DNA from 2 places in the Actinomadura sp. NEAU-AAG7 genome. Region 2 is predicted to be linked to the other one. Evidence: riboswitches for the same ligand, from Rfam matches in the RefSeq annotation. Region 2 holds a riboswitch; the other holds the start of a gene.
What was found. Region 2 has a riboswitch for glycine ahead of gcvP (aminomethyl-transferring glycine dehydrogenase). Riboswitches for the same ligand answer to the same signal wherever they lie in the genome.
Positions count from the first base shown of each region.

Region 1: another riboswitch for glycine. It lies ahead of gcvT (glycine cleavage system aminomethyltransferase GcvT); the one in region 2 lies ahead of gcvP (aminomethyl-transferring glycine dehydrogenase).

Region 1 covers NZ_JAHFZY010000002.1:916,644-927,354, reverse strand. Annotated here, with positions in the region: gene KLI87_RS13550 (L-serine ammonia-lyase) at 1-200, opposite strand, end outside; gene glyA (serine hydroxymethyltransferase) at 256-1,527, opposite strand; gene gcvH (glycine cleavage system protein GcvH) at 1,530-1,934, opposite strand; gene gcvT (glycine cleavage system aminomethyltransferase GcvT) at 1,955-3,058, opposite strand; glycine riboswitch at 3,229-3,324, opposite strand; gene KLI87_RS13530 (RIP metalloprotease) at 3,566-4,864, shown strand; gene KLI87_RS13525 (PLP-dependent cysteine synthase family protein) at 4,871-5,974, opposite strand; gene KLI87_RS13520 (hypothetical protein) at 6,077-6,991, shown strand; gene KLI87_RS13515 (ATP-dependent DNA ligase) at 7,010-8,551, opposite strand; gene KLI87_RS13510 (hypothetical protein) at 8,705-9,445, shown strand; gene KLI87_RS13505 (SDR family NAD(P)-dependent oxidoreductase) at 9,861-10,711, opposite strand, start outside.
Region 2 covers NZ_JAHFZY010000006.1:620,865-631,575, reverse strand. Annotated here, with positions in the region: gene KLI87_RS29375 (MerR family transcriptional regulator) at 1-174, shown strand, start outside; gene KLI87_RS29370 (bifunctional nuclease family protein) at 316-786, shown strand; gene KLI87_RS29365 (MerR family transcriptional regulator) at 1,191-1,793, shown strand; gene KLI87_RS29360 (lysylphosphatidylglycerol synthase transmembrane domain-containing protein) at 1,998-4,403, opposite strand; glycine riboswitch at 4,742-4,837, shown strand; gene gcvP (aminomethyl-transferring glycine dehydrogenase) at 5,013-7,883, shown strand; gene KLI87_RS29350 (lipopolysaccharide assembly protein LapB) at 8,026-9,153, shown strand; gene KLI87_RS29345 (alpha/beta family hydrolase) at 9,205-9,831, shown strand; gene KLI87_RS29340 (DUF5999 family protein) at 9,928-10,131, opposite strand; gene KLI87_RS29335 ((Fe-S)-binding protein) at 10,486-10,711, shown strand, end outside.

The DNA of each region.
Region 1 (10,711 bases), on a different contig from region 2:
ACGGCCTTGTCGCTGCCGTGTCCCTTGCCGGTGAGGCCGAGCGACCCGTAGAGGGTCACCTGGACGGACGCGGTCTTCTCCAGCAGCCCGTCGCGGTGCAGGCCGCGGGCGAAGCGGTGCGCCGCCGCCATCGGGCCGCCGGTGTGGGACGAGGAGGGGCCGATTCCTATTTTGAACAGGTCGAAAACGCTGATGGCCATTGCTACCTCTTCGTAGCGCCCCCTCCGCCGCGGGCGGAGGGGGCGGCTGGCGTTTCTAGAGCTCGGGGTACAGGGGGTGCTTGTCCGCGAGGGCCTTCACCCGCGCCGCGAGCGCGGCGAGGTCGGGGGAGGGCTGCAGGGCCAGCGCGATGACGTCGGCGACCTCGGTGAAGTCCGGGGCGGTGAAGCCGCGGGTGGCGAGGGCCGGCGTGCCGATCCGCAGGCCGGAGGTGACCATCGGCGGGCGCGGGTCGTTCGGGACGGCGTTGCGGTTGACGGTGATGCCGATCTCGTGCAGCCGGTCCTCGGCGTCGCGTCCGGTCAGCTCGGAGTCGACCAGGTCGACCAGCACGAGGTGGACGTCGGTGCCGCCGGTCAGCACCTTGACCCCGGCCTTGGCCGAGTCGTCGGCCAGCAGCCGCTCGGCGAGGATCCGGGCGCCCTCCAGCGTCGCCTGCTGGCGGGCGCGGAACCCGTCGGAGGCGGCGAACCTGAGCGCGACCGCCTTGGCCGCGATCACGTGCTCCAGCGGGCCGCCCTGCATGCCCGGGAACACCGCCGAGTTGATCTTCTTGCCGTACTCCTCGCGGGCGAGGATCAGGCCACCGCGCGGGCCGCCGAGCGTCTTGTGCGTGGTGGTCGTGACGATGTCGGCGTGCGGGACGGGCGAGGGGTGCAGCCCCGCCGCGACCAGGCCCGCGAAGTGCGCCATGTCGACCATGAGCAGCGCCCCGACCGAGTCGGCGATCTCCCGGAACCTGGCGAAGTCCAGTTGGCGCGGGTACGCCGACCAGCCCGCGACGATCATCTTCGGACGGTGCTCGGCGGCGAGCGCGGCGACCTCGTCCATGTCGACCAGGCCGTCCTCGGCGCGGACGTGGTAGGGCACCACGTTCAGCACCTTGCCGGAGTAGTTCAGCCGCATCCCGTGGGTGAGGTGCCCGCCGTGCGCGAGGTCGAGGCCGAGGATCGTGTCGCCCTGCTGGAGCAGCGCGAAGTAGACCGCCGTGTTGGCCTGGGCGCCGCTGTGCGGCTGGACGTTGGCGTGCTCGGCGCCGAACAGGGCCTTGGCCCGGTCGATCGCGAGCTGCTCGGTGACGTCGACGTACTCGCAGCCGCCGTAGTAGCGGCGGCCCGGGTAGCCCTCGGCGTACTTGTTGGTCAGGACGGAGCCCTGCGCCTCCAGCACGGAGACCGGCGCGAAGTTCTCCGAGGCGATCATCTCCAGCGTGCCCTGCTGGCGCCGCAGCTCGGCGGCGACGGCCTCGGCGACCTCGGGGTCGGCCGCGGCCAGCGAGTCGTTGAGGCCGAGGGTGTCGGAAGCCACGGTCAGCCCTCCTCGACGAGCTTGTTGTAGTCGGTGGCGTCGAGCAGGTCGCCCGGCTCACCGGAGATGCGGACCTTGAAGATCCAGCCCTCGCCGTAGGGGTCGTCGTTGATGACCTTCGGCTCGTCCACCACGGCGCTGTTGATCGCGGTGATCTCGCCGCTGACCGGGGCGTACAGGTCGCTGACCGACTTGGTCGACTCGACCTCGCCGCAGGGCTCGCCGGCCTCGACGGCGTCGCCCTCGTTCGAGTGGAGCTCCAGGTAGACGATCTCGCCGAGCGCCTCCGCGGCGTGCGCGGTGATCCCGACGGTGACGATGCCGTCCTCGGGCACCTGGCCCGCGGGGTCGAGCCCGGCGACCCACTCGTGTTCTTCGCTGTAGCGGAGCTGCTCCGGAACGCTCACGGTTATTCTCTCTCCAGGTCTCAGGAACGCTTGTAGAACGGCAGGTCGACGACGTCGACCGGCTCGGGCCTGCCGCGGACGTCCACGGCGAGGCCGCTCTCCCCGGCGCCGCCGTCCAGGTAGGCCATGGCGATCGGCCTGCCCAGTGTGGGCGACGGGGCGCCGCTCGTCACGACTCCGCACGGCGTGCCGTCGGACGTGACGACCTGGTACCCCTTGCGGGGCGCGCGACGCCCCCGGGCCACCAACCCGACGAGCCTACGGCCCACGGGCGTCTGTGCCTGCGCCGCCAGCGCGGCCTTCCCGACGAAGTCGGCGGGCTTGTCGAGCTTGACGACGCGGCCGAGGCCCGCCTCGAACGGGCTGGTCTCGGCGGTCAGCTCGTTGCCGTACAGCGGCATGCCCGCCTCCAGCCGGAGCGTGTCGCGCGCCGACAGGCCCGCCGGGACGACGCCCTCGACCTCCGCCAGCTCCCGCCAGAGCGCGACGGCGTCGGCGGAGTCGACGAACAGCTCGAAGCCGTCCTCGCCGGTGTAGCCGGTGCGGGCGACCAGCGCGTCCACGCCCGCGACCTTGGCCGCCAGGATCGCGTAGTACTTCAGCCCGGCCAGCGGCGCGGCCGTGAACCCTTCGAGGATCGCCTGGGAGCGCGGGCCCTGGAGGGCGATCAGCGCGTAGTCGTCGGAGCGGTCCGAGACGGCGGCGTCGAAGCCCGCCGCGCGCTCGACCAGCGCCTCCCGGACGGTCGCGGCGTTGGCGGCGTTCGCGACGACCATCCAGGTCGCCTCCGCCAGCCGGTAGACGATCAGGTCGTCCAGCACGCCGCCGTCGGGGTCGCAGATCATCGTGTAGCGGGCCTTGCCCACCGCCATCGGCGACAGGTTGCCGACCAGAGCGTGGTCGAGCGCGGCGCCCGCGCCCGGCCCGTCCAGGAAGATCTCCCCCATGTGGGACAGGTCGAACAGCCCGGCGCCGGTGCGGACGGCCTGGTGCTCGGCGGTCTCGCTCGCGTAGCGCAGCGGCATCAGGTAGCCCGCGAAGTCGACGAGGTTCGCGCCGAGGTCCTGGTGGACGTCGTGCAGAGGCGTCTTCTTCGCGCTACTCGCGGTCGGTTCGGCGGACATCGGTTCGGCTCCTTCGTCGCGGGCGCGCGTGGTCACATCGTCCCACTCGCGCACCGTGCGTCTCGGTGCCTCCCCCTCTGTCATCGGCGCCTGAGAGCTTCACCCGCTCCGTTCGCTGCGGGCTTTCACCTTCGGCGGGGGACGCGGAGTCCCCGCTTTCCAGAGGTCGCCTGGTCCGTGCGGTCCGTGGGCCTGAGAGGTTCCGGGGAGGGTTTGCTCCTTCGGCGTCCCCCGCTGGCGGCCGGGGACTCTCCCGCACGGGATCATCGGCTTTGCCCAGGCTAGCAGCGCCGTCACCCTCGCGACCAGGCGCCGCGACCCGTTCTTGACCGCGCCTCGACCGTCCGCCCGGCCGCGCCTCGACCGTCCGTCCCGCTGTGCCTCGACCGTCCGCCCGGCCCTGCCGGACGGGGCCATGGCGGGGCGCGGCGGGGGGTGTGTGACGTAGTCTGAGGGGATTGCTGGAGACCACCCCCCGGTGCGGGGTGCACGACCGGAGGGGCACGCATGGGCTGGCTGGCGGGAGTGCTGATCCTGTTCTTCGGCCTGCTGGCGTCGATCGCGCTGCACGAGCTCGGGCACTTCTCGTTCGCCAAGCTGTTCGGGGTCCGCACGACGCAGTTCATGGTCGGGTTCGGGCCGACGATGTGGTCGCGCCGCAAGGGCGAGACCGAGTACGGCGTGAAGTGGATCCCGCTCGGCGGCTACATCCGGATGATCGGGATGCTGCCGCCGCGCCGGGGCGACGCCCCCGGCCAGGTCCGGCGGATCAGCACCGGCCCCTGGCAGGGCCTCATCGAGTCGGCGCGCGGCGCGGCGCTGGAGGAGGTCAGGCCCGGCGACGAGAACCGCGTGTTCTACAACAAGAAGTGGTGGCAGAAGCTGCTGATCATGTTCGGCGGGCCCGCGATGAACCTCATCCTGGCCGTGGTCTTCTTCGCGATCCTGCTGATGGGCATCGGCATGCAGCAGGCCCAGCCGGTGATCGCGGAGGTCTCGCCCTGCATGGTCCCCAAGAGCCAGGCGAGCGTGGACCACTGCCCGGCGGGCGCGACGCCGACCCCGGCGAAGCAGGCCGGGCTCCAGGAGGGCGACCGCATCGTCTCCTATGAGGGCCGGGCCGTCGAGGACTACAAGCAGCTCCAGAAGCAGATCCGCGACTCGGCCGGCAGGACCGTCCCGATGGTGGTCGACCGCGGGGGGCGGCGGCTCACGCTGAACGTGCCGATCACCCGCAACCAGATGCGCGACCTGGACGACCAGAACAAGATCGTCGAGGTCGGGTTCCTCGGCATCACGCCGACCACCAAGGTCGAGCGGGAGGGCCCCGGCGCGGTCGCCTCGACGATCGGCGACCTCACCGGGCACACGGTGGGCGCGCTGGTGCGGATGCCGCAGAAGATGGTCGGCATCTGGAACGCCGCCTTCAGCGGCGACAAGCGCGACCCGAACGGCCCGATCGGCGTCGTCGGCGTCAGCCGCATCGGCGGCGACGTCGCCGCCTCCGACCAGCTCACCGGCGGCGAGAAGGTCTCCTACTTCGTGATGCTGCTCGGCTCGCTGAACCTCGCGGTCGGGCTGTTCAACCTCGTCCCGCTGCTGCCGCTGGACGGCGGGCACATGGCCGGGGCCCTGCTGGAGGCGCTCAAGAAGGGGTTCGCCCGCGTGTTCCGGCGTCCCGACCCCGGCTACGTGGACGTCGCCAAGGCGCTCCCCGTCACCTACGTGATGGCGGCCGTGCTGATCGTCATGGGCGGGCTGCTGATCTACGCCGACCTCGTGAACCCGGTCCGCTTCAACGGCTGACGGGCCCTAGGGGAGGCTCGGCTCCGGGAGTTCGCCGGTCTTGAGGAAGGCGTCCAGCGCCGCGAGGTAGGGGCGGATGTCCAGGCCCTGCGCGTCGAGCCACGCGTCCGACCCGTAGGTGCCCGCGTACCGCTCGCCGCCGTCGCAGATCAGCGTGACGACGCTGCCGCGCTCGCCCGCCGCCCGCATCCGCGCGATCAGCCCGGCCGCGCCCCACATCGCGGTCCCGGTGGAGCCGCCGACGCTGCGGCCGGTGACCTCGCTCGTCCAGCGCATCGCCGCGACGGACGCCGCGTCCGGCACCTGGATCATCCGGTCGATCACCGACGGCAGGAACGACGGCTCGACCCGGGGCCGCCCGATGCCCTCGATCCGCGAGCCCGCCGCCGTCCGCTCGGGGTCCCCGTCGGCGAACGAGCCGAAGAACGCCGAGCCCTCCGGGTCGACCACGGCGAGCCGCGTCTGGAACCGCCGGTACCGCGCGTAGCGGCCGATCGTCGCGGACGTGCCGCCCGTGCCCGCGCCGACCACGACCCACGCCGGCTCGGGGAAGCGCTCCAGCCGGAGCTGCTCGAAGATCGACTCGGCGATGTTGTTGTTGCCGCGCCAGTCGGTCGCGCGCTCGGCGTAGGTGAACTGGTCCATGAAGTGGCCGCCGCACGCGGCCGCCAGCCGCCGCGACTCGTCGTAGATCGAGGACGGGTCGTCCACCAGGTGGCAGCGCCCGCCGTGGAACTCGATCAGCCCGATCTTCTCCGGGCTCGTCGTGGCGGGCATCACCGCGACGAACGGCAGCCCGAGCAGCCGCGCGAAATAGGCCTCCGACACCGCCGTGGACCCGCTGGACGCCTCGATGATCGTGGTGTCGTCCCGGATCCAGCCGTTGGCGAGCGCGTACAGGAACAGCGACCGCGCGAGCCGGTGCTTCAGCGACCCCGTCGGGTGCACCGACTCGTCCTTCAGGTACAGGTCGACGCCCCACTCGGGCGGCAGCGGGAAGACGTGCAGGTGCGTGTCGGCGCTGCGGTTGGCGTCGGCCTCGACCTTGCGGATGGCCTCGGCGATCCACGCCCGGCACGCGGGATCGCAGCGGTCCACGACACGGCTCATTGTGGCATTTCCCTCGCTTTTCGCCTCGATTGGCATCGATCCCCGGCAAACCCCACGATATCCCCGCACGTCACAGGGCATGATGGAGCCCACGGGGGGAAGATGATCGACCTGTTCAGGCAGCGCATCATGGACACCGGACGGCTGCCGCTGTTCGGTTTCTTCGTCGCGTTCATCGTGACGTTCGTGCTCACGCGGGTGAACGTACGGCTCATCCGCGCCGACGTCCGCTGGTGGTTCCGCAACGTTACCGCCGGGGACCTGCACATCCACCACGTCGTGTTCGGCGTGGTGCTGATGCTCATGGGCGGGGTGGCGAGCCTCGCCGCGCCGGACGCCTACGTCGGGCTCGACCTGACGGCGGCGGTCGTCTTCGGCATGGGCTCCGCGCTCGTGCTGGACGAGTTCGCGCTGATCCTGCACCTCAGCGACGTGTACTGGACGGAGAAGGGCCGCGCGTCCCTGGACGCGGTGTTCGTCGCGATCGCCGTCACGGGGCTGCTGCTGCTCGGGATCCACCCGTTCGGCTTCGGGGGCGTCACCCCCGACCCGGGCGCCTCGACGCTGAGCGGGCTGTATGTGACGTCGCTGGTGATCAACCTGGTGCTCGCCGTGCTGACGCTGCTGAAGGGCAAGATCTGGACGGGTCTGATCGGCCTGTTCGTGCCCGCGCTGCTGATCGTCGGCGTGCTCCGGCTGGCGCGTCCCGGCTCGCCCTGGGCGCGCTGGCGGTACGCGCCGGGGTCGCGCAAGCACAGCCGGGCCGTCCGCAACGAGAAGCGGTTCCGGCGCCCGCTGATCCGCGCCAAGATCTGGGTGCAGGAGTTCATCGCCGGACGGCACGACCACATCACGCCCGAGCTGCTCCAGCGCCGCACCGCCGCCGAGCGCGCCCGCCGCCGCAAGGTCGCCCGCGCCCAGCGCAAGGCGGTCGCCCGCGCGCGGCGGCACGCCGTCTCCCGCACCCGCCGCCGGGGCGTCGAGCTCCGGGCGCGGCACTCCAAGAGCGACCACTGACCCCTCGGCGCCCGCCGGTCAGTCCAGGACGGGCGCGACCGCGCGGACCGTGTCGATCGTGTCGGCCTCCGCCGCCGACTTGTCGGGCCGGTAGCGCAGGACGCGGGCGAACCGCAGCGCGATGCCGCCGGGGTAGCGCGGGCTGTGCTGGACGCCGTCGAACGCGATCTCGACCACCAGCTCGGGCCGGACGTGGACGGTCCAGGAGTCCTCGCGGACGGCCAGCTCGCGGAGCCTGCGCGTCTGCCAGGCCAGCAGCTCGTCGGTGAGCCCCTTGAAGGTCTTGCCGAGCATGACGAAGCCGCCGGTCTCGGGGTCGCGGGCGCCGAGGTGCAGGTTCGACAGCAGGCCCCGGCGGCGGCCGTGCCCCCACTCGACCGCGAGGACGACCAGGTCGAGGGTGTGCCGGGGCTTGACCTTGACCCACCCGGCGCCGCGCCGCCCGGCCGTGTAGGGCGTGTCGAGGGACTTCACGACGACGCCCTCGTGGCCGCGCGCCACGGCCTCGTCGAACTGCTCCTCGGCCCGCGCCGCGTCGCCGGTCACGAGGCGCGGCATGCGCAGCTCGGCCGGGACGACCCCGGCCAGCGCGGCGCCCCGCTCGGCGCCCGGCGCGTCGAGGAGGTCGGCGCCGTCCAGGTGCAGGACGTCGAACAGGAACACCGAGAGCGGCACCGGCTCCGCGGACCTGGTCGTGCGCGTGGCGGTGCGGGCGGAGGTGACCTGGAACGGGTGGGGGCGGCCGTCCGGGCGCAGCGCGATCAGCTCGCCGTCGAACACCGCGTCGCGGACCGGCAGCCCGCGCACCGCCTCCACCACCTCGGGCAGCCGGACGGTGATGTCGTCGAGCGTCCGGGTGAACACCCGCACCTCGCCGCCGGAGACGTGCACCTGCGCGCGGATGCCGTCGAGCTTCCACTCCACCGCGACCTCCTTGCCGGAGCCGGCGGGGGCGAGCTTGGCGAACGCCTCGTCCATGGACGGGGCCGCCGCCGCGAGCATCGGCTTGATCGGGCGCCCGACCTCCAGCGTGAAGGCGTCCAGCCCCCGGGCGCCCTCGGCGAGCGCGGCGGTGGCGACCGGGCCGAGCGAGCCGCGCAGCATCACCGCGCGCCGCACCGCCGCCGCGGGGACGCCGGCCGCGGCGGCGATCGCCTCGGCCATCACGCCGTCCAGCGCGCCCTGCCGCAGCTCGCCCGCCAGCAGCCGGACGAGGAAGTCCTGCTCGGGACGGGTCGCGCGGCCGAGCACGGCCGCGACCAGCTCGCGGCGCCGCGCGACCGAGCCCGCCCCCGACACCGCGCCGATCTCGGTGAACGCGGCGTCGACCTCCGGGACGGTCAGCGACGGCTCGGCGGCGGGCGGCGGCAGGTCGCGCAGCGCCGCGTACCCCACGCCGATCTGCCGTTGCGGCAGCTCACCGGACAGGTAGGCCACCACGGTCGCGGCCTCCTCCGGCTCCGCGGCGCGCAGGCACTCGGCGAGGGCGGTCACCTTGGCCTTGCGGCCCGAGGTGCCCGCCACCACCCGAGACGTCTCGGTCAGCTCGGTGACACGCACGGTTCCATTGTGTCCGCCCGGTCCGACATTGGGACCCGCCGGGGGGTTGGTGAGGGCGGGTGAGCCTGGCTACCGTGATCTGGAGGTGGCGCCGACCGGGGGAGTGAGGAGCGGGGAGTGAGGCTTCCGCGGCCGTCGGAACCGTTCGATCGCGTGTACTCGGCGCCGGAGCCGCCCGCCCCGGCCCGCCGTCCGCGACGCCTGATCCTGCTGGTGGCGATCGCCTCGGTCGCCGCCGCCGCGGTCGTGGTGCTCCTGGTGCTGCCCCTGGGCGGGAAGGACCGGCCGGGCCGCACGCCGTCCGCCGCCGTGTCGCCGTCCGCGACGGCCACGCCCTCGGAGCCGTCGTCGGAGCCGTCGCCGCAGCCGTCGTCGGCACCCTCCGCGCCTCCCGGGCAGGAGCCCATCACCGCGCTGCCCCAGCCCTGCGGGATGGTGTCCGCCGGCACCGTCGGCGCGGCCGTGCCGGGCGCGCGGCGGCGGCAGAGCGCCAACACTACGCTGACGACCTGCACCTACTCTTCGGCGAGTCAGGCGTTTCGCTGGCTGCGGGTGGAGACTCACCTGTACGCTCCGGGGAACAGCGCCGATCCGGTGAAGGACGCCACGAGCTCCTACCGCACGCAGTGGAACCAGGCACACGACGCGCCGCTCACGCGGACGATCACCCTGGAGCGGGAGCCGGGTCTCGGCGACGAGGCATACCGCTGGTTCAAGGCCGACAAGGGCCAACCGACGGTGGTCGGCCAGGTGACCGCGCGGGTCCGCAACGCCGTGGTCACGGTCAGCTACAGCGAGAAGGCGCCCGCGAAGGGCGGTCTGGACGGGGCGGAGCGCTCGTGCCTGTCGAAGGCCGCTCAGGTCGCCAGGGAAGCGCTGGGCGCACTGCGCTAAATCATTCCTGACCTGAATCGGCCGATCATGGCATATTTTCTGTCAACACCTTCTAGGGTGATGACAGAAAAAGGGGAGGAGTATGTCGAACACGCTCCCGCGAGCGATCGGTGTTCGGCGTGCTGAGTGCCTGGGGAGGAGGAGGTCGTCGCCGTGACCGTTCGATTGGTCGGTGTGTCCTGGGTGTAGAAAAGCCCAGGTCAGGCCACAGGTTCTCGATAACAGGGGCCGCGGAGTGGACCTCGCTTCGCGGCCCGTCCCTTTCCCGGTGGCAGTCCAATTTGCGACACCCTCCAGTATTTGAAACTTTTCCTCTAAAGTGCTGTATGCGGGATCGTATATGTGAAGTTTGACATCGTGATAAATGCGGGCCGACCCATCTTCGCGGCCGCGAGACCCGCCCCGGCGCGGCCAGTCAGCTCTGCGCGAGGGGGATCCGCGCGAGCAGCCGCAGCGACGCCGGCGAGACCCGCGACAGCGTGCGCAGCAGGCGGCCCTCGAAGTTCACCGGGATCACCGGCCTGTTCTTGATGATCGCGTTGACGATCTGCTCGGCGACCCGCTCGGGCGGGTAGTCGCGGAGCCGCAGCATTCGCTGGGCCTGGCCGCGTAGCCGCTCGCGCGAGGCCGCGTCGCCGCCCACGTAGGTGCCGTGCGCCGCGATGTCGGTGCCGGCGAAGCCGGGGCACACGGCGGTGACGCCGATCCGGGACCCGGCGAGGTCGGCGCGCAGGCACTCGCTCAGCATCAGCACGGCGGCCTTGGTCGTGCAGTAGGCGGGCATGCCCCGCCAGGGGGCGTAGGCGGCGGCGGACGCGATGTTGACGATGTGCCCGCCGAAGTTGGGCTTGTCGGGCTTGTTGGGCAGCGCGTTGACGCGGTCCACCATCTGCCTGCCGAACAGCCGGGAGCCGTGGATGACGCCCCACAGGTTCACGCCGAGGATGCGGTCCCAGTCCTCGGCGGCGGTGTCGAGGAAGGGGCCCGCCACGACGATGCCCGCGTTGTTGACCACGATGTCCGGGACGCGGTGCTCCTCCCGCACCCGCGCGGCGAACGCCTCCATGGCCGCCCGGTCCGCCACGTCGACCCGGTGGGCGGCGCCGCCGGGGCCGAGCGCCTTGGCCTGCGCGATCGTGCGTTCGGCGGCGGCCAGGTCGATGTCGGCCGCGATCACCGTCGCGCCGCGTCCGGCCAGGGCCAGCGCGGTCGCCCGGCCGAGTCCGCCGCCGGCTCCGGTGACGACGGCGAGCGCGCCGTCGAAGT
Region 2 (10,711 bases):
GCCGCCGACCGGCAGGTCGGGCTGATCGAGCAGATGGTCGCCCCCCAGCTCCGCCGCCGCAGCCCCGGCGCCCACGAGCAGGCCGCCGAGACCGCGCGCGAGATCGCCGCGCTGTCGGTGCGGCTGCACGCCGCGCTCGTCGCGAACGGACTCCGTGAGAGCCTCGATCCCTGATCACGGGGGTGCGGAGGATTTTGCCTCCCCGGCGGCGCGACGGACGGTCCGACACGGGGTGTACTTTGGCTACAGGGTTCGGTCAGGAATCGGTCCGGTGTACGTGGCGATCGAGACAGCGAGAACCATCAGGGAGCCGCAGTGAAGCAGATGGAGGTCGTCGGCGTCCGGGTCGAGATGCCCTCCAATCAGCCGATCGTCCTGTTGAAGGAGACGGAGGGCGAGCGTTACCTGCCCATCTGGATCGGGGCGGTCGAGGCGACCGCGATCGCCTTCGCCCAGCAGGGGGTGCTGCCCGCCCGCCCGCTCACGCACGACCTGTTCCGGGACGTCCTGGACGCCCTCAGCGTGCAGCTCCGCGCCGTGAACATCACCGCCCTGCGCGAGGGGATCTTCTTCGCCGACCTCGTCTTCTCCAACGGCGTGGAGGTGAGCGCCCGGCCCTCGGACTCGATCGCCCTGGCGCTGCGCACCGGCGCCACGATCTTCGCCAGCGAGGACGTGCTGGAGGAGGCCGGCGTCGCCATCCCCGACGAGCAGGAGGACGAGGTCGAGAAGTTCCGCGAGTTCCTCGACACGATCTCGCCCGAGGACTTCGGCCGCGCGGGCTGACCCTGCCCGCCGACCCTGCCCGCCGACCCTGCCCGCATGCCCTCCACCTCCCCGCTCGGCCCCTGAAGGCACCCCCCGAACGATCACCCTGGGTGATCGGGTGTAATGTAGGGGTTCCGTGGGATATGTCACTCTGGGGTGCAAGGTCATGCCCCGCCGCGATTGGTCTTGCATTGCCCTGGACCTGGCCGTTTCCGATGGGCGACGATCGGGGTAGGAGTGCGGTGACGGCGAAGGTGCGCAGTTTGCCCACGTGAAGCCGGTTCATCCGGGCATGCGACGCGCCGACGGTGAACGTTGACCACGCCCTGACCGGCACCTACCGTGCTGGTGGAACACCCGTGGTGTAATTCGTCAAACCCCCTTGACGAAGCGCCACGGGCTGATAGAAGCCGGAGGTCCGCGTGGCGGTGAGCAGCGGCGAGGGCAAGGCGACCCCCGACAGGCACATGGCGTCCCGGCGTGCCGGAGAGCAGGGCCTGCTCTTCGAGACCCAGGTGACGGCGCCGCCGGAGGATGTCGGCTACCGCGGCCCGACCGCGTGCGCCGCGGCGGGGATCACCTACCGGCAGCTCGACTACTGGGCGCGCACACGGCTCGTGGACCCGAGCGTCCGCGCCGCCCACGGATCGGGCAGCCAGCGGCTCTACAGCTTCCGCGACATCCTCGTGCTGAAGGTCGTCAAGCGCCTCCTGGACACGGGCGTCTCGCTCCAGCAGATACGCACGGCGGTCACCCACCTGCGCGACCGGGGCGTCCAGGACCTCGCCCAGATCACCCTGATGAGCGACGGCGTCAGCGTCTACGAGTGCACCTCCGCCGACGAGGTCGTCGACCTGCTCCAGGGCGGCCAGGGCGTCTTCGGGATCGCCCTCGGCCGCGTCTGGCAGGAGGTCGAGGGAAGCCTCGCCGAACTCCCCGGCGAACGCGCCGCCACCGACGACGACCCCTCCGAGCACCCCCACGACGAACTGGCCAACCGCCGCCGGGCCCGCCGCACCGGCTGACCCGGTCCGCGCCCACCCCCGCGCCCCCGGCCTCCCGCCCCGCACACCACCCGGCTCCGGCCCCGCGACGACGCACAGCGCCGCACCGGCCTCCGAGCCCCGCAGGGCCCCAGCTTCCGGGTCCGCGCCGCCTGGTCCACCTCGCCGCCTCGCGAGTCCGCACCCTCGGCGTAGCGGATGTCCCGTGCGCGCGCTCGCCGGCTTCTAGATCGCCTGTTTGCGTTGCAGGTAGGCGAACGCCGCCCAGCCCGGCAGGACCGGCAGCCACAGCGTCAGCAGCCGGTACAGCAGCACCGCCGACGTCGCGGTCTCCGCCGCCAGCCCGGAGATCGTCAGCGCCAGGGTCAGGGCGCCCTCGACCGCGCCCAGGCCGCCCGGGGTCGGGGCCGCCGAGCCCAGCGCGTTCGCGGTCAGGAACACCACCACCACCGACGTCCAGTGCAGCGAGCCGCCGAACGCCCGGATCGAGGCGTCCAGGCACAGCACGAACGCCACCGTGAGCAGCAGCGTCCCGCCCATGCCCGTGGCGAGCTTGCGGGGCGACTGCAGGACGTCCACCAGGCGCGGCACCACGCCCGAGAACATGCTCCGCATCCGCGAGGACACCACCCGGCGCACCTTCGGGACGGTCAGCGTCAGCCCCGCCACCAGCGCCAGCACGAACACGGCGATGACGATCGTGCGGGAGGGCGCCAGGTCCTGCGTCGCCTTGTTCGTGGAGCCGGTGAGGAACCCGAACAGGATCAGCAGCAGGATGTGCGTGACCATCCCGACCAGCTGGGACGCGCCGACGCTCGCCACCGCCGGCCCCGGCCGCACCCCCGAGCGCTGGAGGTAGCGGGTGTTGATCGCGACGCCGCCGACCGCGGCGGGCGCCACCAGTTTCACGAACGAGGCCGCGACCTGCACGAGCACGGTCCGGCCCAGAGGGAGCCGTTCCGGGACGAACCCCATCAGCATGAACGCCGCGGCGAGGTAGGTGAGCGTGGCCGCACCGAGCGCCACCGCCACCCACCACCAGGTCGCCGTCGACACCAGATGCGCGATGTCCAGGCTGGCGACCTGCGGGATCACGATGTAGGCGGCGAACGACAGCGCCACGATGCTGAAGATCGTGCGGGGCTGGAAGCGCTCCAGCCGGACGGGCGCCGCCTCCGTCTCCGGCTTCAGCCGGACGATCTGCTCCCTGATCCGGGTCAGCAGGCCCCGGTCCTGGCGCAGCGCCGCCCGGGTCGCCCGCGACAGCGCCACCCGCTGGAGCAGCGGGACGGCCGCCGCCAGGGCCTCCTCGCCGAGCACCGCCGCCGCCGTCGCGACGGCGCGCTCCGGGCCCGCCCGCAGCGCCAGCGTCGTCAGCAGCTGCGCGAGGTCCAGGCGCAGCGCCAGGTCGCCGACCGCGACCTCCCCGGACCGCAGGTCGGTGACGTAGGCGCGGCCGTCGTCGCCGACCAGGACGGCGTGGCCCTCCAGCCGCCGGTGCGCGAGCCGCCCCGCCTGCATCCGCCGGAACTGACGCCACACGTCGGTCAGCAGCCCGTCGGTGACCTCCTCGTCGGGGACGTCGCCGAGCCGCCGCCCCGGCACGTGCTCGTAGGCGAGCAGCGCCGCCTCCGTGCCGACCTCCGAGGTGCCCGCCAGCCGCGGCGTCCGCGCGCCCGCCGCGTCCACGGCGTAGGCCATCAGGGACTCCTGCTCCAGCGACCGGCGCAGCGAACGCAGCGCCCGGCCGGTCGTCGCGCCGCGCAGCCGCAGCAGCCGCCACACGCGGTACAGGACCCCGGCGGTCTGCTGGTCGCGGTCCAGCACCCGCACCTCAAGGTTCCACTCGCCGCGCCGCGCGGGGACGCGCGCGGCGTCCTCGTCTTCGTCGGGCGCCAGCGCGACCCCGTACCGGCGGGGCTCCTCGGTGTCGCCGTCCGCCGGGTCGAGGTAGGCGGCGCGCTCGGGACGGAACCCGAGCCGCTCCAGCGCCGCGACCACTGCCGTCCCGGGCGGGCGCGGGTTCGGCGTCCCGACCGCGTAGAGGGTGCCGTGCCCGATCGCCCGCCCCAGCAGGTACGTCGCCGCCAGCGCCGCCACCGAGGCGTAGGAGGCGGTGAGCCCGGTCAGCGCCGCCAGCCCGATCATCGTCCACGTCGCGGCCTGCCAGCGGGCCCGGCCCGCCATCCCCACCGCGCTCACGAACGCGATCACCGGCGCGATGTCGGTGTGCACCGGCGCGGTCTCGGTGCCGCCCCAGATCAGCGAGTCCAGCACGCCGCCGGGCGCCGAGGGCACCACCAGGTCGTCCAGCCCGATCGTGAGCAGGAAGGCGATCACCGCCGCCAGCAGCGCGATCGCGACGCGCTTGCCGTCCTTGCGGACCACCCGCTCGACCGCGAACGCCACCGGGACGGCCAGCACCCCGAAGCTGGAGGCCAGCGTCGCCAGCGACAGCAGCAGCCGGGGCGCGTGCGCGGTGCCCTCGGCGATGTCGGTCTGCAGCCCGTGCGTCGTCTGCTGCGCGAAGGACACCAGCAGCATCACGGCCGCGAGCAGCACGCACGAGGCCGCGAACCGGATCGCGTCGGCCGGGCGCCGGATCCGGTCGGGACGCGGCGGATCGTCCACGGGCACGGCCGTGCCGCGCCTCGGGGCCTCCGTGTCCGGCCCCGGGGGCGCCTCCCCGGCGCGGGCCGGGGGCACATCGGCCGGCCGCGCCGCCTCGTGCCGCCGTGTCACACCGTGCCGCCGCACTGGCCATCCGTCATCGTGATCAGCGTCCCAGAACCGGCGGCGCCTCGTCGACCGGACGCCGCCCCTACCGCCCGTCCGCGCGGGCCGTTCTCATCGTACTGGGGGGTATGCCCGCCGCCGCCCAGGTCACCGGGGTCTCCGGACGGAAGTCCCGAGGCCCGCCCAAGCCTGGCTCGACGATCGCCGGGTAGGGTTTGCCCCAGACATGCCGTCGACCCTGGGCGGGAGAGCCCTCGCGCAAGCCGGTGCGGGGCGCCGAAGGGGCAACCTCCCCGGAACCTCTCAGGCAAAAGGACCGCCTGGGCGAGGCACCTCTGGAAAGCAGGCGTCGATCTCCCCTCCGGGGGAAGGGCGGCTCACCGAAGGGGAAATCCCGCCGCGCGCGGGGGAAGCTCTCAGGTGCCGATGACAGAGGGGGAGACCGGCCGCCGGCCCGTGCCGGCGGTGGCCCTGAGCGACCGCAGCAGCCAGGAGGCTCTCCCCATGACAGCCCAGTACTTCGCCCCGGTGGCCTCGCCGCAGCATCCCCGGACCGCCTTCGCGGACCGGCACATCGGCCCGTCCGAGGACGAGCAGGCCCGGATGCTCGCCGTGATCGGCTACTCCGGCGCCGAGGCGCTCGTCGACGACGCGGTCCCGGCCGCGATCCGCACCACCCGCCCCCTGGACCTCCCGCCCGCGCTGAGCGAGACCGCGGCGCTGGCCCGGCTGCGGGAGCTGGCCTCCCGCAACACCGTCCTCACCTCCATGATCGGGCTCGGCTACCACGGGACGACCACCCCGGGCGTGATCCTGCGCAACGTCATGGAGAACCCGGGCTGGTACACCGCCTACACCCCGTACCAGCCGGAGATCTCCCAGGGCCGCCTGGAGGCCCTGCTCAACTTCCAGACGGTCGTCAGCGACCTGACCGGGCTGCCGGTCGCCAACGCCTCCATGCTGGACGAGGGCACCGCCGCCGCCGAGGCCATGGCGCTCGCGCACCGCGTGTCGCGCCGCAAGGAGCCCGGAACGTTCCTGGTGGACGCCGACGTCCTCCCGCAGACGATCGAGATCGTCCGCACCCGCGCGGTCCCGCTCGGCATCGAGGTGGTGACCGCCGACCTGTCCGGCGGGCTCCCCGAGGGCGACTTCTTCGGCGTGCTGCTCCAGTACCCGGGCGCGTCCGGCGCCGTCCGCGACCTGGAGCCGGTCGCCGCGCAGGCCCGCGAGCGCAATGCCAAGGTCGTGGTCGCCGCCGACCTGCTGGCGCTGACGCTGCTGCGCCCGCCCGGCGAGTCCGGCGCCGACATCGCGGTGGGCTCCGCGCAGCGGTTCGGCGTCCCCTACGGGTTCGGCGGGCCGCACGCGGGCTACATGGCCGTCGCCGAGGGCATCCAGCGGCAGCTCCCCGGACGGCTCGTCGGCGTGTCCGTCGACGCCGCCGGCGCCCCCGCCTACCGCCTCGCGCTCCAGACCCGCGAGCAGCACATCCGCCGCGAGAAGGCCACCAGCAACATCTGTACCGCGCAGGTGCTCCTCGCCGTCATGGCGGGCATGTACGCGGTCTACCACGGGCCCGACGGCCTCGCCGCGATCGCCCAGCGCGCCCACCGGCGCGCCGCCGAGATCGCCGCCGGGCTGCGCGGCGGCGGCGTCGAGGTCGTGCACGGCGCGTTCTTCGACACCGTCCTCGCCCGCGTCCCCGGACGCGCCGCCGAGGTCGTCGCCGCCGCCCGCGAGCGCGGCGTCAACCTGCGCCCCTCCGGCGCCGACCACGTCGCGGTCGCCTGCGACGAGACGACGCTGCCCGAGCACGTCGCCGCCGTCCTGGAGGCGTTCGGCGTCCCGGCGGCCCCGGTGGACGGCGACGCGATCCCGGACGGGCTGCGCCGCGAGAGCCCCTACCTGACCCACCCGGTCTTCCACGCGCACCACTCCGAGACCGCCATGCTGCGGTACCTGCGCCGCCTCCAGGACAAGGACATCGCGCTCGACCGCTCGATGATCCCGCTCGGCTCCTGCACGATGAAGCTGAACGCCACCACCGAGATGGAGCCGGTCACCTGGCCGGAGTTCGCGAACATCCACCCGTTCGCGCCCGTCGAGCAGGCGCGGGGCTACCTGGAGCTGATCGGCGAACTGGAGGGCTTCCTCGCCGAGATCACCGGCTACGCGAAGGTGTCGCTCCAGCCGAACGCCGGGTCGCAGGGCGAGCTGGCCGGGCTCCTCGCCATCTGCGGCTACCACGTCGCGCGCGGCGAGGGGCACCGCGACGTCTGCCTCATCCCGTCCTCGGCGCACGGCACCAACGCCGCGAGCGCCGTCATGGCCGGGATGCGCGTCGTCGTCGTGAAGTGCGACGAGGGCGGCAACGTCGACCTGGACGACCTGCGCGCCAAGATCGCCCAGCACGGCGACCGGCTGTCGGCGATCATGGTGACCTACCCGTCCACGCACGGCGTGTTCGAGGAGACGATCACCGACGTCTGCGCGGCCGTGCACGAGGCCGGCGGGCAGGTCTACGTCGACGGCGCCAACCTCAACGCGCTCGTCGGCCTCGCCCGCCCCGGCGAGTTCGGGTCGGACGTCTCGCACCTCAACCTGCACAAGACGTTCTGCATCCCGCACGGCGGCGGCGGCCCCGGCGTCGGCCCGATCGGCGTCCGCGAGCACCTCGCGCCGTTCCTGCCCAACCACCCGCTCCGCGCGGAGGCGGGCCCGGACTCGGGCGTCGGGCCGATCTCGGCGGCGCCGTGGGGCTCGGCGGGCATCCTGCCGATCTCCTGGGCCTACATCGCGATGATGGGGCCGGACGGCCTGCGCGCCGCCACCGAGGGCGCCATCATCGGCGCGAACTACGTCGCCGCGCGCCTCGCCCCGCACTACCCGATCCTCTACACCGGCCGCAACGGCCTGGTCGCGCACGAGTGCATCGCCGACCTCCGCAAGATCACCAAGGAGACGGGGATCACCGCCGAGGACGTCGCCAAGCGGCTCATCGACTACGGCCTGCACGCCCCGACGCTGTCCTTCCCCGTCGCGGGCACCCTGATGATCGAGCCGACCGAGTCCGAGGACCTGGCCGAGCTCGACCGGTTCTGCGACGCCATGATCGAGATCCGCCGCGAGATCCAGCGGGTCGCCGAGGGCGGCTACGACCGCGAGGACAACCCCCTCAAGAACGCCCCCCACACGGCGGACCACCTGGTCTCCGACGACTGGAAGCACTCCTACGCCCGCGAGGAGGCCGCCTACCCGCTGCCCGCCCTGCGGGAGGCGAAGTACTGGCCGCCCGTCCGCCGCATCGACCAGGCGTACGGCGACCGCAACCTCGTCTGCTCCTGCCCGCCGCCGGAGGCGTTCGAGGACTGATCCCGCCGGGGGCCCGGGGCCGTCCCCGGGCCTCCGGAACCGGTCGCCGGTTCGGCTCGCGGGGGAGTGTCGGCGCGGGACGCGGGCGTGGCGGGATCGCTAGGCTTGGGCGGTCCCCGAACCCCCAGAGGGCAGAAGAGCGATGACCGAGCCCGCGGACCCGGCGTCCGCAACCGACGATCCGGCCAGGCTGTGCGAGGAGGCCCGGACGCTCGCCGAAAGCGGCGCCGCGGACCGGGCCGCCCTGCTGTTCGAGCGGGTGCTCGCGCTGGGCGACACCCCCTACCGGGCGCGGGCGGCGCTCGGGCTCGCCGTCGTCCTGGACGACGCGGGCGAGGTGGCCCGCGCGCGCGACGCCGACCGGGCCGCCATCGCCACCGGCGACCCCGAGTACGGGCCGCGCGCCGCCTACCACCTGGCCCTCACCCACGAGCGCGCCGGGGAACCCGGCGGAGCGGCGCCGGCGTGGCGGGCCGTCGTCGACTTCGGCAACCCCGCCTACCTGCCCCCGGCGCATCTCGCGCTCGCCAGGATCGCCGACGACGAGGGCGACTTCGAGACCGCGCGCGGGCACTGGGAGGCGGTCGTCGCGACCGGCGACCCCGAGTACGCGCCGCCCGCCGCGCACGACCTCGCGCAGCGCCTGCTGGAGCGTGCCGAGCCCGCGGCGGCGCAGCGGGTCCTGACCGCCGGGCTCAGGCTGATCGACCGCGCCGGCGCCCCCTACGCCTACGCGCGGCTCGCGACGCTGCTCGGCATCGCCTACCTCGACCAGGCCATCGCCGCCTTCCACGCCTCCCTCGGCGACCCGTCCGAGCCCGCAGACCCCGAGGTCGGCCCGCTGGCGACCGAGCTGCTCGCGCGCACGCTGCCGCTGCGGGGGCGCGGCGCCGAGGCGGGCGAGGTGTGGCGGCGCGGCCTGTCCGACCCGGGCGTCGCCGGGCAGGTGCGGGCCCGGCTCCGCCGCGACTTCGGCGGCGACGACGAGGTCGCCGACCCCGCCGACCTGTGGTGGGAGCCGGTCGTCGAGCAGTCGGTGACCGACGGGACGCTGCCCGCGCTCGCCGGTGAGGCGTTCGGCGCCCTCGACCACATGTACGCGCTGCTCGCCGTCCGCTACGCCGACGACCCGCGGGAGCGGCGCCCCGGCGAGACCCACGAGGTGCTGGGCCGGGCCGTCGACGTCCCCAGCGACTACCCCTGGGGCCCGCTGCTCCACGAGAGCTTCGCCGAACGCCTCCGCCTCGCCATGGGCACCCCCGAGGGCTAGACGTCCACCCCGCCCGAAAGGCCGCGGCGGGCGGGGGTTACGGTGGCCCCAATGGACATCGTGACCCCGCACGGCCCGGCCGAGGCGCGGCTGGACGGGCCGGACCGCCCGGCGTTCCTGCTCGCGCTGACCCACGGGTCGAACGGGGGAGTGGACGCGGCCGACCTGCTCGCCGTCCGGGAGGTGGCGCTCGGGCTCGGCGGCGCGGTCGCGGGCGTCACGCAGCCGTTCCGGCTCGCGGGGCGGCGGGCTCCCGGCCCGCCCGCCAAGCAGGACGAGGCGTGGCTGGAGGTCGTCCGGCGGCTGCGGGAGCGGTTCGGGAACGTGCCCTACGTGCAGGGCGGACGCAGCAACGGCGCCAGGGTGGCGTGCCGGACGGCCCGGGATGCCGGCGCGGCGGGCGTGCTCGCGCTGGCGTTCCCGCTGCACCCGCCGGGCAAGCCCGAGAAGACGCGGGTGGAGGAGCTACGGGCCGCCGGCGTGGAGGTGCTGGTCGTCAACGGCGACCGCGACCCGTTCGGCGTCCCGGACGCGGCGGACGCCGCTCACGTCACGGTGCTGCCGGGGGAGCGGCACGATCTGAACCGGTCCCCGGCGGCCGTCGGCGAGGCGGTGGAGCCATGGCTTCGCCGCTGGGCGGCGCGTCCCGCGGCGATGGCGCGGACGGCCGGGAGATAGACCCTCTGGGCCCGGTGCGGGCCCAGAGGCCAAGGGCAGGTGGGCGTTGCCCCCGCGGATGATCACCCGTTCGAACTAGTCCCCCGTGGAGACTGGTCAGGCGGCGGACGGAGCCTGCAGGTCCGTCGGCCGGTGCGGTGCGATGATTCCCCCGTCGGGCAGCAGCTCACCGGTGTCCTCGAAGAGCACGACGCCGTTGCACAGCAGGCTCCACCCCTGCTCGGGATGGGCGGCCAGGGTCCGCGCGGCGTCGCGGTCGGGCGCTTCGTGGGAGGGACAGGGCGGCTGGTGCGGGCACATCGGCGTGCCTCCGGTCTCAACTACTCGTCGGTTGTGGTGCTTTTCCTTATTGACGCACCCCAGTGTGGAACGGTTCGTCCCCACCGGCCATAGCCCGTTGGGACGGTTGTCCTTTGGTACCGAGGTACCGGAGAGATGTGACCCGACTCACCCCGAGGTGCCAGGCATAGCGTCCCCCGGGCTCGATAACGGACGAAGAACGACACGCCGTCGGATAGGCAAACGTTCCCAACCGGTGCTTTCCTGGTGCGGGAGCTGGCCGGGTGCGATCGTTTCAGGCGGACGCACCCTCCGCGACCCCTACGATGTCCCACGGGAGCAGGGGTTTCCGCACGGCGACTGGGGGTGGCCGGGATGCGCGTCGCGCTTTTCGTCGCGTGCTTCGACGACGCGATGTTCCCCGCGACGGGCAAGGCGGTGACGTCCCTGCTGGAGCGCCTCGGGCACGAGGTCTCCTACCCGCCGGGGCAGACCTGTTGTGGCCAGGTGCACTGGACGACCGGCTACCACCGGGAGGCCGCCGCGCTCGCGCGCGGGTTCACCGGCGCGTTCGAGGGCTCCGAGGCGGTGGTGACGGCGT